Regions from separate parts of the Fructilactobacillus myrtifloralis genome, predicted to be linked through region 2. Evidence: riboswitches for the same ligand, from Rfam matches in the RefSeq annotation. Region 2 holds a riboswitch; the other holds the start of a gene.
What was found. Region 2 has a riboswitch for lysine ahead of M3M35_RS03270 (amino acid permease). Riboswitches for the same ligand answer to the same signal wherever they lie in the genome.
Positions count from the first base shown of each region.

Region 1: it holds a riboswitch for lysine, as region 2 does, so the genes downstream of both, lysA (diaminopimelate decarboxylase) here and M3M35_RS03270 (amino acid permease) in region 2, are expected to answer to the same signal.

Region 1 is NZ_CP097116.1:1,007,982-1,014,582, reverse strand. Features, by position in the region: gene dapB (4-hydroxy-tetrahydrodipicolinate reductase) at 1-717, opposite strand, end outside; gene dapA (4-hydroxy-tetrahydrodipicolinate synthase) at 721-1,599, opposite strand; gene M3M35_RS05085 (N-acetyldiaminopimelate deacetylase) at 1,605-2,759, opposite strand; gene dapD (2,3,4,5-tetrahydropyridine-2,6-dicarboxylate N-acetyltransferase) at 2,763-3,470, opposite strand; gene lysA (diaminopimelate decarboxylase) at 3,509-4,807, opposite strand; lysine riboswitch at 4,921-5,096, opposite strand; gene M3M35_RS05070 (aspartate kinase) at 5,275-6,601, shown strand, end outside.
Region 2 is NZ_CP097116.1:613,621-620,221, reverse strand. Features, by position in the region: gene M3M35_RS03285 (LysR family transcriptional regulator) at 1-184, opposite strand, end outside; gene M3M35_RS03280 (APC family permease) at 308-1,723, shown strand; gene M3M35_RS03275 (cysteine hydrolase family protein) at 1,757-2,326, opposite strand; lysine riboswitch at 2,459-2,628, shown strand; gene M3M35_RS03270 (amino acid permease) at 2,719-4,188, shown strand; gene M3M35_RS03265 (deoxynucleoside kinase) at 4,237-4,875, shown strand; gene serS (serine--tRNA ligase) at 5,133-6,422, shown strand.

The DNA of each region.
Region 1 (6,601 bases), 390 kb from region 2:
TAACCCGTGCATAAATGATTCCCGGTCAAAGGAATCCTGGCGAATCGTCAAGGCTTCACCGGGGCCACCAAACAAGACCTGTTCGTGGGCAACGTACCCGGGTAACCGAACCGCGTGAATGGGAACTGCTTCATAGTTAGCTCCACGTGCTCCCGGTAGCGTTTCAACGGGGTTGGCCACCGTTTCTGGCGCTTGCGTCCGCCCAGCAGCAATCATTTTCGCCGTATTAATGGCCGTTCCCGACGGGGAATCCTTTTTATCGGCGTGGTGCATTTCGATGATTTCCGCATCCGGGAAGTACTGCGCCGCCTGCTTGGCAAACTGCATCAACAAGACTGCCGAGAGTCCAAAGTTCGGCACTAACAACCCGGCCTGGTGCTGTTCATCCGCCAGTTTTGTTAGTTGAGCAACCTGTTCGTCGCTGAGCCCACTGGTTCCAATGATGGGAGTCATCTCGTGTTCTAACGCAAACTGAGCGTTGGCAAAGGCGCCCGCGGGCGTCGAAAAGTCGACCCACACCGTGGCGGTGGTCTTAATTTCAGCTAAATCAGTAAATACCTGTGTGGTGGCTGGTAAGTCATATGCAGCCGGGTCGGTCGTGGTCGCATGGGGGCTATAAACAGCGCCTAATGCTAATTCGGGATCGCGCTCAATCATCGCGGTGGCCTTTTGCCCCATCGATCCTTGAAAACCAGCTACTAAAACGGTCGTTGTCATGGGTTACTCCTTTTCTCCGAGGGCTTCTAAAACATAGCTTTGTTCGACGGCAGTCAAATCAGTGATCGGTAACCGACAACCCCCAACGTCTAAGCCATTTCTAGTCAACATAAACTTTACGGCCGATGGTGAGGGATAGAGGAATAAGCCCTGCATCTTCGGCGTTAATTCCCGTTGTAATTGACCCGCCTGAGCTAAGTCTTGATCCAGCAAATCATACATTTGCCGCATAGCGGGCAGGTAGAGGTGCGAAGCAACGGACACAACCCCGTTGCCACCCACACTCTTTGCAAACAAACTCTGCGGATCTTCACCCGTGTAGACCAGGAAGTCGTCAGGAGTTTGTTCCACAATTGCTTCAAAATCTTCCATTGAACCACACTGTTTAATTCCAATGATGTTTGGTTCCTGACTGAGTTCGACGACCGTGTCTACGTCCATGTTAACGCCCGTCCGGCCGGGAATGTTGTAGATAATAATCGGGAAATTCGTGGCGCGTGCTACGGCCCGGAAGTGGGCCTTCATCCCCACTTGGTTGGGCTTATTATAGTAAGGAACGACCACTAAGGCCGCATCGATGCCCGGAATGTGGCTCACTTCTTCGGTAAAATCGATGGTGGCCTGGGTGTTATTACTCCCAGTTCCGGCGATGACCGGAACCCGGCCGTTTACAAACTGGGCGAAGTTCGTATACAAACTCAGCTTTTCATCGTGGGTAAGCGTTGGAGTTTCCCCAGTCGTGCCCCCGATTAGAAACCCGTTGCCCCCTTCTTGTAATAGCCGCTCCGTCAACGTTTCTAACGCTGGATAGTTAATCTCTTGTTCCGCGGTGAACGGGGTGATTAATGCGGTAATAATGTCAGTTTGTGTAAAATCAGTCATTTTGCTTACTCCTTTTCTGTCATGCGTTGTTGTAACCACCCGGTGATTGCACTGATCCCGGGTTCAATGGCGGCCTCACTCGGCACTAATTCACTCGAATGCAACTGGTGGTTGGGATCGCCCACTCCCAGCCAAAACATGGTTCCGGGAAACTTAGACAGTAAATAGCCGAAGTCTTCGCCCGTCATGGCTGGTTCCGTTTCAATGTATTGAACATCCGGCGCGCTCTGCATGTATTTAATGAAGTCCGCGGTAAGGCGAGGATTATTTTCCACCGGCAGGTAGCCCCCCTGGTTTAACTTGAGATCTACCTGGCAGTCATAGCTCGTGGCAATGCCATTGGCAACCGCCCGCAAGCGATCATCAATGTGTTCAATCATTTTCTGGGTTAACCCCCGGATCGTCCCGTGAAGCTCTGCTTCTCCGGCAATCACGTTCCGAATCGTCCCGGCGTTAAACTGCCCGAAGGTAATCACGCCCCCTTCGATGGGATCCACGCTTCGTGACACAATCGTCTGAACCTGTCCAATGAACTGGCTCGCTGCAACCACCATGTCATTTGCGAACTGCGGGTAGGCCGCGTGCCCCTGGGTCCCCGTAAAGTGAACGTCCACTTCCGTAGTCCCCGCAAACAGAGTTCCCATCCGGCAGCCAATCGCCCCGGCGGGAAGTTGCGGGTTATCGTGGAGACCATAGAACTCATCAGGGCGCCACTGACCGGTAAAGATGCCATCCTCGTAGGCCAGCTTGCCCCCGTTTTGACTCTCTTCGGCGGGTTGAAAGAAGAATAACAGGTTATCCGTTGGCTGGTTCGCAACGAAGTGAGCCAGCACTCCCATTGCCACGGTCATGTGCAAATCGTGACCACAGGCGTGCATCCGCCCCTCATGCTGCGAAGCAAACGGTAATCCCGTGGCTTCCGTCACTGGTAACGCATCAATGTCCGTTCGGTATCCAATCGTGCGGGTCGGATTCGTGCCGTGCAGTAACACTAAAATCGCCGTTGGTAACTGTTCTGGGACCTGAACCTCAACGAAATCGCAATCAGCGGTTAACGCCGTGATTTGCTTCATTAAGAGGTCGTGCGTTTGAAACTCTTGAAGCGCTAATTCTGGAATCTGGTGTAATTCGCGGTAGAGGTTGTGTAAGTCAAGTGTCATGGTTTACCCCCGTAAATCGTCTTCCAGTTTGGTTTTCGAGCGGGTCTTTTGGTTCACGTCCTTCACCTTTTTAGCAGGCATGCCGGCTACGACCGTGTATGGGGCAACGTCCTCAGTTACCACGGCCCCCGCGGCCACGACGGCACCTTTCCCGACATGCACGCCCTCAATTACGACTGCATTTGCACCGACCAAGACGTCGTCGTCAATTTGGACTGGTTTAGCACTGGCTGGTTCAATCACTCCGGCCAGCACGGCGCCCGCCCCAATGTGTGAGTGCTTGCCAACGATGGCTCGGCCCCCAAGGACCGCTCCCATGTCGATCATGGAGTCGTCTCCAATTTCAGCCCCAATGTTAATGAGGGCACCCATCATGATAACGGCATCTTTCCCAATCTTAACTTGGTCCCGAATGATGGCACCGGGTTCAATCCGTGCGTCAATGTTCTTGGTGTCTAATAACGGCACCGCTGAGTTGCGACCGTCGTTTTCAATTTCGTAATCCGTAATGTGGGCTTGGTTGGCTGCTAAGAACGGTTGTACATCCTTCCAGTCCCCAAAAATAACCCCGGTTTGGTCGTTCACAAATGGTCTAAGGGAGTCCGGAAAATCAATGTCAGCCAGTTGGCCTTTCAGGTACACCTTCACGTTGGTTTTCTTTTCAGCATTTCCGATGAATTGAATGATTTCTTGTGCGTTCATTTCCGCCATGTTCTGTCTCCTTGCTTGTCAGTAGTAGTTTTGCTTCCTTAATCACTTAGTTTCACGTCGAGGCGGGTTAAATCAGCTAGGGTTTCCCGCTTAACCACGACTTGGGCGCTGCCATTTTCAACGAAAACGACCGCGGGCCGGGGATTCCGGTTATAGTTAGATGCCATTGAGTACCCGTAAGCTCCCGTGGCCAATACCGCAATCACGTCGCCAGCTTGTACAGGCGGGAGCTTGGCATCCTTTACTAAGATGTCCCCTGATTCACAGTACTTCCCGGCGACCGTTACCACTTCGGTTTCGGTCGGTGCCACATTGTCAGCGGCGACCGCTTCGTAAGCAGCGCCATAGAGCGCGGGTCGGATGTTGTCACCCATCCCGCCATCGACTGCCACGTACTTCCGCACCTCTGGAATTGTTTTTTGCGAACCAACCCGGTACAGACTCACTCCGGCCGGACCCGCAATCGAACGCCCGGGTTCAATCCAGACCGCTGGCAAAGGAAGGTCAGCTGCGGCCGTTTCCGTCTTCAAAGTGGTGATGATCTGTTCCACAAACTCTTCCGGCCGAATGGGATGATCGGCATCGGTATACTGAATCCCAAAGCCTCCCCCAACGTTAACCACTTGAGGGATATAATCATATTCATCCCGCCAGTGTTGCATCAGGTGCACCAGCTTCTGCGTTTCAATCTTAAAGCCGTCGGTCGCAAAGATTTGTGACCCAATGTGGGAGTGCACTCCCTGTAAGTGCATCCGTGGTTCCGCTAGGACCTGTTGCAAGGCCTGGTCAGCCTGTCCGGTCAGCAGGTCGAAGCCAAACTTACTGTCCTGTTGGCCGGTCTGAATAAATTCATGGGTATGCGCGGAAACGGCGGGAGACACCCGCAGCATCACGTTTACTTCCGCATCCGCTGCTTCGAGAACCTGAGCCAGGAGCCCAATCTCGTAGAAGTTATCGAGGATAATCGTGCCCACGTGGTGGTGAACCGCCATTTGTAACTCTTCATAGGACTTGTTGTTCCCGTGAAAACTAACCCGCTCCATCGGAAAGTCCGCTGCTAACGCAGTTGCTAATTCACCAGCAGAGACAACGTCAATGTGGGCGTGTTCTTGATTAACAATTTGATACATCGCCACGCACGCAAAGGCCTTGCTGGCATAGCTAACGGCATAATCAACGTGTTGTTCCACAAAGACCCGTTCAAACGCCCGAATCTGGTGCCGGATTTTTGCCACGTCATACACCTGGAGCGGCGTTCCATATTCATCAGCGAGCTCCGTGGCGGGAATGCCACCAATCAACAACTGATTATTGCGCACTTCATCACTACTTAACATCCTGTTTTCCTCCTCAATCGTCCTAACCGGCAGACCCTTATGCGTACTAAAAAAGGGCCTTTTGGCACGGAAGCTCCGTCCAAAAGACCCTATTGTCGCCGATTAGAATCAATTTTATCCATAGCTCCCCGAGAATAGCATTCCCGACAGTCCGTAACCTCTTAAGTTACGTCCCAGTTAACTAAGGTCCATCCTCCTTAGCACTTCGGCAACCAATCCTTTCGGTGGGTTCAAAGCTGGATGGCAACTCCCCCACGTACTCTTCTTGCTTGCGACCTCTATTTGATTTGTGTTTAGCATACCGAAAAAGCCAATCAGCGTCAACCTTTTCCAAACTAACTTACTGAAATTTCTTTATTTCTATATAGAGTTTTCTAAAAATGTCCGTTATTTTCCCAGATCGAGTTGCGAAATCAAAAAAATGATGATAGTTTCACTAATAATAAAACGAGCGAGGTCAGACGAGCATGAAAGTAGTTAAATTCGGGGGCAGTTCGTTAGCCGATGCCACCCAGTTCGAAAAAATTATTCACATCATTCAGCAGGATCCGGAGCGGCGGGCCATCGTAGTTTCCGCCCCTGGAACCCGGTTCAAGGGCGACATTAAGGTGACTGACCTGCTAATTCAATATGCAAATGCCGTTCGCAATCACGAATCATTGGAAGACGTTCAAACCGAAATTATTGATCGCTACCGAAACATTGCTAACCACTTTGCCGTTCCGGACGCCGTGATGGAACACATTTCGGCGGTCATCACCGGCTTAGCTAGCCAATCCTTTGCAGATCAAGACCACCAGTTAGCCGCTTTTAAGGCCCATGGAGAATACCTAAACGCCTACCTACTGAGCCAAATTTTGACGAAACTGGGCCTGCCAACTAAGTTCATGGACCCGCGGACCGTTGGGTTTGATGTCGCTGGACCCGTGAATGATGCCCACGTCACGCCTAAAACTTACAACCATCTCGCCGCCTACCAAACTAGTACTGATTACCTAGTCTTTCCGGGCTTTTTTGGCATTAACGAAGCGGACGGAACGATTGCCACCTTTTCACGGGGTGGTTCCGATATTACCGGTTCAATCGTCGCCAAGGGCTTACACGCCGAGGTCTACGAAAACTTTACGGACGTCGACGCCATCTACTCGGTGGATCCCCACATCGTTCCCAATCCCAAGAGTATTAGTAAGATGACCTACCGAGAAATGCGGGAACTTTCCTATGCCGGGTTCTCTGTGTTTCACGACGAAGCGTTACTTCCGGCCATTGAGGCCCAAGTTCCAATTAACGTGAAAAATACTAACCATCCAGACCTCCCTGGCACCTTGATTGTCCCCGAACAGGGCTTTAAACCCGCGGGCTTTATCACTGGGGTAGCCAGTTCCAAGGGCTTTTCGGCTCTATACCTGCACCGGTACTTGCTTAACAAGGAAGTTGGGTTTACGCTAAAGCTATTACAAATCCTCTACAAATACGGGATTTCATATGAACACATGCCGTCTGGAATTGATGATTTGACCATCATTTTTGATAACCGCGAGCTCACGCCGGAAACCGTTCAAGCAATGTGTGACGACATTCGGACGGAACTCCACCCTGATCAATTAGAGTGGATCGATCACTACGCCATCATCATGATTGTCGGCGAAGGGATGCAACTGAGCCCTAACACCATCGAAAAAATCATTCGCCCGCTCACCGACCATGACATTAACATTCACATGATTAACGAAGGGGCGTCCAAAATTTCAATCATGCTAGGCACTGACGAAGCCGATGCGGAACAATCGGTCA
Region 2 (6,601 bases):
GTTTATCGCCTGCGGGAGTCAAGCTGATGCCTCGGCGGGAACGTTTAAGCAGTTGTACGTTAAACTCGGCTTCCAGCCCGGCCACGGTTTGGCTAATGGACGACTGGGTATACCCAAGTTCGTGAGCCGCCTTGGTAAAGCTCCCGGTTTCAATGATTTTTTGGAACACGACAAAGCGATTCATTACATCAGTTCTCCTAATGTTTAAATTAAAAAGATTAATTTTACTTATCTAAGTCTAGTGGGTAAGATAAAAGACGTCAATGAAATTGGCTCGGCGTAGTCCGAGCACGAAAGGGAGACGCTTATGTTTAAACGCATTTTTCAACGAGAATCAGTCGCTAACTACCTCAAGGCGGATGCCCGCTTAAGTCGGACGTTAACCGCGTGGGACTTGGTGGCCCTCGGAATCGGGGCGGTGATTGGAACCGGGATCTTCATTCTGCCCGGTCACGAAGCTGCCCAGCACGCTGGTCCTGCGGTGGCGGTGGCCTTCTTACTAGCGGCCTTACTATCGGGGGTCGTTGGGATGGCCTATGCGGAATTTTCGTCCGCGATGCCAATTGCTGGGTCCGCCTACTCGTTTGGAACGGTGATCTACGGAGAAATTGTCGGTTGGCTGATTGGCTGGGCCTTGATTCTGGAGTATTTCTTAGCCGTTTCTGCCGAAGCCACCGGATTTGCGGCCTACTTTAACAATAACCTGTTAGCTCCGGTCGGCATTAAGTTACCGGCGGCGTTGCAAGCAGGCCCGCTAGAAGGCGGAGTAGTCAACCTGACGGCGGTCCTGATTATCGTCGTCATCGCGCTCATCATCGTGAAGGGAGCGGACCTGTCGAAAAAGGTGGAAAACACTGCCGTGCTTGTTAAAATTGCGATTATCATTATTTTCATCGGAATCGGCATTTTTTACATTAAATCCAGCAACTACGTTCCCTTCTACCCGAAGCAATTCCACGGGGCGCCCTTTGGCCTCGGTGGAATTTCAACTGCAGCGGCCACGGTCTTCTTCGCCTTTATCGGGTTTGATGCGCTGGCAGCTAATTCCGCAGAAACCATTGATCCAAAGCGGAACGTGGTCCGGGGGATCCTGGGCACGGTTCTAATTGCCGTTGTTTTGTACGTGGCGTTCTCATTGGTCTTGGTTGGAATGGTGCACTACACCAAACTTAACGTTGATGATCCCGCTGCCTATGCCCTTCACTTGGTTCACCTCGATGGGTGGAACAAGCTGATTACCATTGGGGCGCTGTTTGGAATCTTCACCGCTATGGTGACGATGTTCTTTGGGGGTTCCCGGTTGGTCTACGCGCTTGGTCGGGACGGCTTGTTGTCGAAAAAGATGGGACAGGTTCATGCCCAGTCGAAGGTCCCCAGAAACGCAGTCTTGGTGGCCTTGCTCGTTCAGGCCTTCTTTGCGGGCGTGGTTCCGCTTGCCCAACTGGCTTCGCTGATTAACGCGGGGACCCTGCTGGCGTTTGCCTGCATTTCCTTTGGTATTATTCCTCTGCGGCACCGCCGAGACATTCCAAACGATGGGTTTAAAATGCCTTGGTACCCAGTCCTACCTATTTTGGCCGGTTTGTGTAGCATTTACTTCATCGTGATGCTGCCCACCACCACCAAGGTTGCAGTGGGGATTTGGCTTGCAATCGGGTTGGTAGTGTACTTTAGTTACGGCCTGTGGCACTCCAAGTTGCAACACCGTAACGCAACAGACTAAAAAAAACAGGATGGACTTAGCCATCCTGTTTTTTTAGTCGTCAATCAGTTGGGCGCCGAGCGCGGTTTGAAAGTGTTGTAGGGCAAAGGTTTGGTTTTCAGGCGAAAAACCCGCGGTAGCGCGCGGATGGATTACCAGTTGATAACCCAGGTTATAGGCGCTTACTGCCGTATGCAACAGGCAGATGTCGGTGGCAACGCCCGTGAGATGAAGTTCCGTGATGCCCCGGGCCCGGAGTTGAAGGTCAAGATCCGTGCCGGCAAAAGCGCTGTACCGGGTCTTTGCCATCTCCCACACCGTGGGGTCAGCACGGTGGGCCTCGTACCAGGGTTGGAGTTCACCGTAAAACTGCCGTCCCCAACTGCCGGCGAGGTTGTGTGGTGGAAAGAGCTTGCTTTCTGGGTGGTAGGGATCGTGAGCGTGGTGTAAATCAGTGGGCAAGATGACCACCTGGCCGGTTTCCCAGAAGCGTTGCGCGAGGTTGATGATGGCTGGCTCGGCAGCCTGGGCTGGTTCTCCGAGCGTCAGGGCGCCCTCGGGTGCGACAAAGTCGTTGGTATAGTCGATAATTAGTAAAGCGGCGGGTTGATTAGGCTGAGACATGAACAGGACTCCTTTCTAAGTTCCTCGTTTTCCTTAGTATAGCAAAGCCGGGGACTGATGGGGTGATTTGCATTTTAATTGAGAAACCCCTATACTATGAAAGAATTGCATAATTGAAAATCTAATATTTGAAATCTAAAAAGAGGAGCAATTTTCATTAGTAACCCGGCGGAGGGCACCAGCCCAGTGAACCCGGGGGAAAGGGAACGTTGCCGAAATCGGATGGTTGGTACCCACCTGGTTGGGACTTGGTTCAACAAATCAAGGACTGTCGCACTTGCATGCGGAGCGCTTTAGCAGACGGAATACGAATGGCAAAGTGGGGACTCTTCTGGATTAAGAAGGGTCTTTTTTTAGGTTTTAGTAGCTTTAAAAATACAGGAGGAACGAAGATGGAAGCAGAAAAGGGAACCCAACACGTTAAGCGGGGCTTAAAGTCGCGGCACGTGTCAATGATCGCCCTCGGTGGGTGTATTGGAACGGGACTGTTTGTAGCAAGTGGAGGAGCCATTAGTAAGGCCGGTCCCGGTGGTGCGCTCGTAGCGTACGTGTTAATGGGCATCATGGTCTACTTTTTGATGACGAGTTTGGGTGAGATGGCAACGAACCTGCCGGTCTCCGGTTCATTTTCAACTTATGCCGCGAAGTACGTGGATCCGGCGTTAGGATTCGCCATGGGGTGGAACTACTGGTTTAACTGGGCGATCACCGTGGCCGTTGATGTGTCAACGGTTTCCTTGGTGATGGCGTTCTGGTTCCCCCATTTTCCCGCGTGGATTTGGAGTGCCGCGGCGCTGATCTTGATTTTTGTGATTAACGCGCTGGCTGTGTCGGCCTTTGGAGAAACCGAGTTTTGGATGTCACTAATCAAGGTAATTACGATCATCATCTTCTTAATCGTCGGTTTTTTAACGATCGTTGGGATTATGGGTGGTCATGCCACCGGCTTAAGTAACTTTACCTATAAACAGGCACCGTTTGTCCACGGGATTCCAGGGATTATTAGCGTCTTCGTTGTTGCTGGATTTTCGTTTCAAGGAACCGAGTTAGTCGGGATTACCGCTGGAGAAGCTGACGATCCGCAAAAGAGTGTGCCCAAGGCGATTCATGAGGTATTCTGGCGGATTATTCTGTTCTACTTTTTGGCAATCTTTGTGATTGCCGCGGTGATTCCCTACACGAGCCCAGATTTACTGGGATCATCCGCTAGTGACGTCTCGATTAGTCCCTTTACAATTGTCTTTGAACGGGCTGGGTTAGCTGCGGCGGCCAGCGTGATGAATGCGGTCATTTTAACGTCCGTAATTTCCTCGGCCAACTCCGGGATGTATGCGTCAACGCGGATGCTCTATTCCATGGCCGATGAAGGGTATGCCCCGAAGTTCTTTGGCAAGATTAGTAAGAACGGGATTCCGTTCCTCGCCCTCTTAGCCACCACGGTTGTGGCCTTACTGACCTTCTTAACCAGCTTTGTTGGTCCGCAAATTTACCTCTGGCTTGTAGCGGCCTCGGGATTAACCGGCTTTATTGCTTGGTTTGGGATTGCTTTATCCCACTACCGGTTCCGGCGGGCGTTCATTAAGCAGGGGCATCATTTGGATGAACTCAAGTACCACGCCACCTGGTTCCCCTTTGGTCCGGTGTTATGCTTGATTCTATGTATCGTGGTGATTTTTGGTCAAGACATTGGGGCCTTTGCACAGGGCAAGTGGTTTGAAATTGCGGTAACCTACATCAGTGTGCCGCTCGTCTTAATCTTGTTCTTTGGTTACAAGTTGATTCACCACACGCATTTGATTCCGCTTGATCAGGTGGACGTGTCTCCCGCTAATTTAGATGACGAACAGCAGTCGCACAATTAATGCTAAAATGAAAGCTAGGTAGAAACCAGTTTCAGGGGAGGAATCCACATGATCGTTTTATCAGGCCCCATTGGGGCGGGGAAAACCTCGTTAACCACCTTACTCGCAGAGCACCTGAATGCCCCGGCGTTTTACGAGTCGGTCGATGATAACGAGATTTTACCGTTGTTTTACAAAGATCCACAAAAATACGCCTTTTTACTGCAAATTTATTTTTTGAACAAGCGGTTAGCGGCGATTAAAGAAGCGAACGCCAACCGTTACAGTGTCATGGACCGCTCGTTGTTTGAAGATTCGCTGTTATTTCATTTAAACGCCGATCTCGGGCGTTCAACGGCAACGGAAGTGGACACCTACGATTCGTTGTTGCAAAACATGTTAGAACCCGTTGGGCCCGCTGACTACCAAAAGCTCCCCGATTTATTGATCTACTTACACGTTTCCTTTGACACGATGCTGAAGCGGATTAAGAAGCGCGGTCGCAGTTACGAGCAGCTTGATCACGATGCGAGCCTCTACGATTACTACCGGGAGTTAAACGAACGGTATGATACCTGGTTTGCCCAGTACGATCTCTCACCAAAGTTGGAAATTGATGGCGACCAGCTCGAGTTTGTGGAGGATCCCGCGGCGCGTGACCAGATTTTTGCCCTGGTGGATGCAAAAATTAACCAAATCTTTGCCTAGATATTGTATAATGAAGAAAACACAAACTAATGGTGTAGTTTAAGTAGAACCACAGAGAGGTGACGGGTGGTGTGAGTCATCGTTCGAAATTCCGCTACGCTTCAGGGCAGTTAATCCTGCACGGTGATTCCGTTACCAATCCCAATGAGTGTCTGACGTAGTCAGGAACTTGGGTGGTACCGCGAACAAAGACCTTCGTCCCAATTTAGGGCGGGGGTCTTTTTGCGTAAATACAGCTAATTATAGGAGGTAGTAACATGATTGACATTAAGTTAGTGCGGCAAAAACCTGATTGGTTCAAGGAAAAAATGGCCACCCGGGGCGTGAGCGCGGAAACGGTGGACCACCTCTTGGAACTAGATCAGCGGCGCCGAGAGTTGATCGTTAAAACAGAGCAACTAAAGGCCGAACGGAATTCGGTTTCAGACCAAATTTCCCAGTTAAAACGGCAAAAAGCGGATGCTGAGGCACCAATTCAACGGATGCGCGAGGTGGGGAAAGAGATTAAACAGCTGGACCAGAATCTCGAACAAGTCGAACAAGCAGAACAGGATGTTGCAGCACACCTGCCCAACATTCCTAACGATCAGGTGCCCGTGAGTCTGACGGAAGAAGGCTCCGTGGAACTGCGGAAGGTGGGTACGCCCCGCCAGTTTACGTTTCAACCGCAATCTCACTGGGAAATTGGGGAACACCTAGACATCTTGGACTTTCAACGTAGTGCCAAGGTGGCTGGAAGTCGGTTTGTCTACTATTTAGGAGCCGGCGCTATGTTAGAGCGGGCCGTCTACAATTTCTACCTCGATGAAAATGACCGCGCGGGCTACACGGAAGTCTTGCCTCCGTACATGGTCAACTCAGCTTCAATGTACGGCACGGGGCAATTTCCGAAGTTCTTGGAAACGAAAGCCGGCTTTGAAATCGCTGATAGTGACCTCACCATGATCCCGACGGCTGAAGTTCCGTTAGTAAACTTTTACCGGGATGAAGTAATCCCAGCTGAGAAGCTCCCGGTGAAGTTTACCGCCTTAACGCCGGCCTTTCGGTCAGAAGCCGGTAGTGCCGGTCGTGATACCAAGGGCTTAATCCGGCTCCACCAGTTTAACAAGGTTGAGATGGTGCAATTTACGAAGCCAGAGGATTCTTGGGCAGCGCTCGAAAACATTACGCACCAGGCGGAAAGTTCCTTGGAAAAGCTGGGCTTGCCGTACCACGTGATTACCCTAACCTCGAGTGACATGAGCTTTACGGCTGCCATGACCCACGATATTGAGGTTTGGATGCCATCGCAGGACTGTTACCGAGAGATCTCCAGTTGTTCGAATACAACTGACTTTCAGGCGCGTCGGGCCCACATTCAGTACCGGGATGAGAACGGGAAACTGCAGTACGTCCACACGTTAAACGGTTCGGGACTAGCCGTGGGACGGACCGTGGCTGCCATTTTGGAAAACTACCAAAACGAAGATGGCTCGGTGAACATTCCGGAAGCCCTGCAACCATACATGCACGGGATGCAAAAAATCACCAAACAACAATTATTCTAAGATCAAAGAGCGACGGACGCGTCGCTCTTTTTTCGTGGTTAAAATTCGTGATTTCATCAATTTATAGCTATATAAAAGTAAGTTATCGGTTTAAATTAGTAAAATACGAACTATTTACCCAATTTAAGTTGTAATTGTTAATTTAATTGTGGTAAAATAAAGCCATTCTTAGTTGAGGA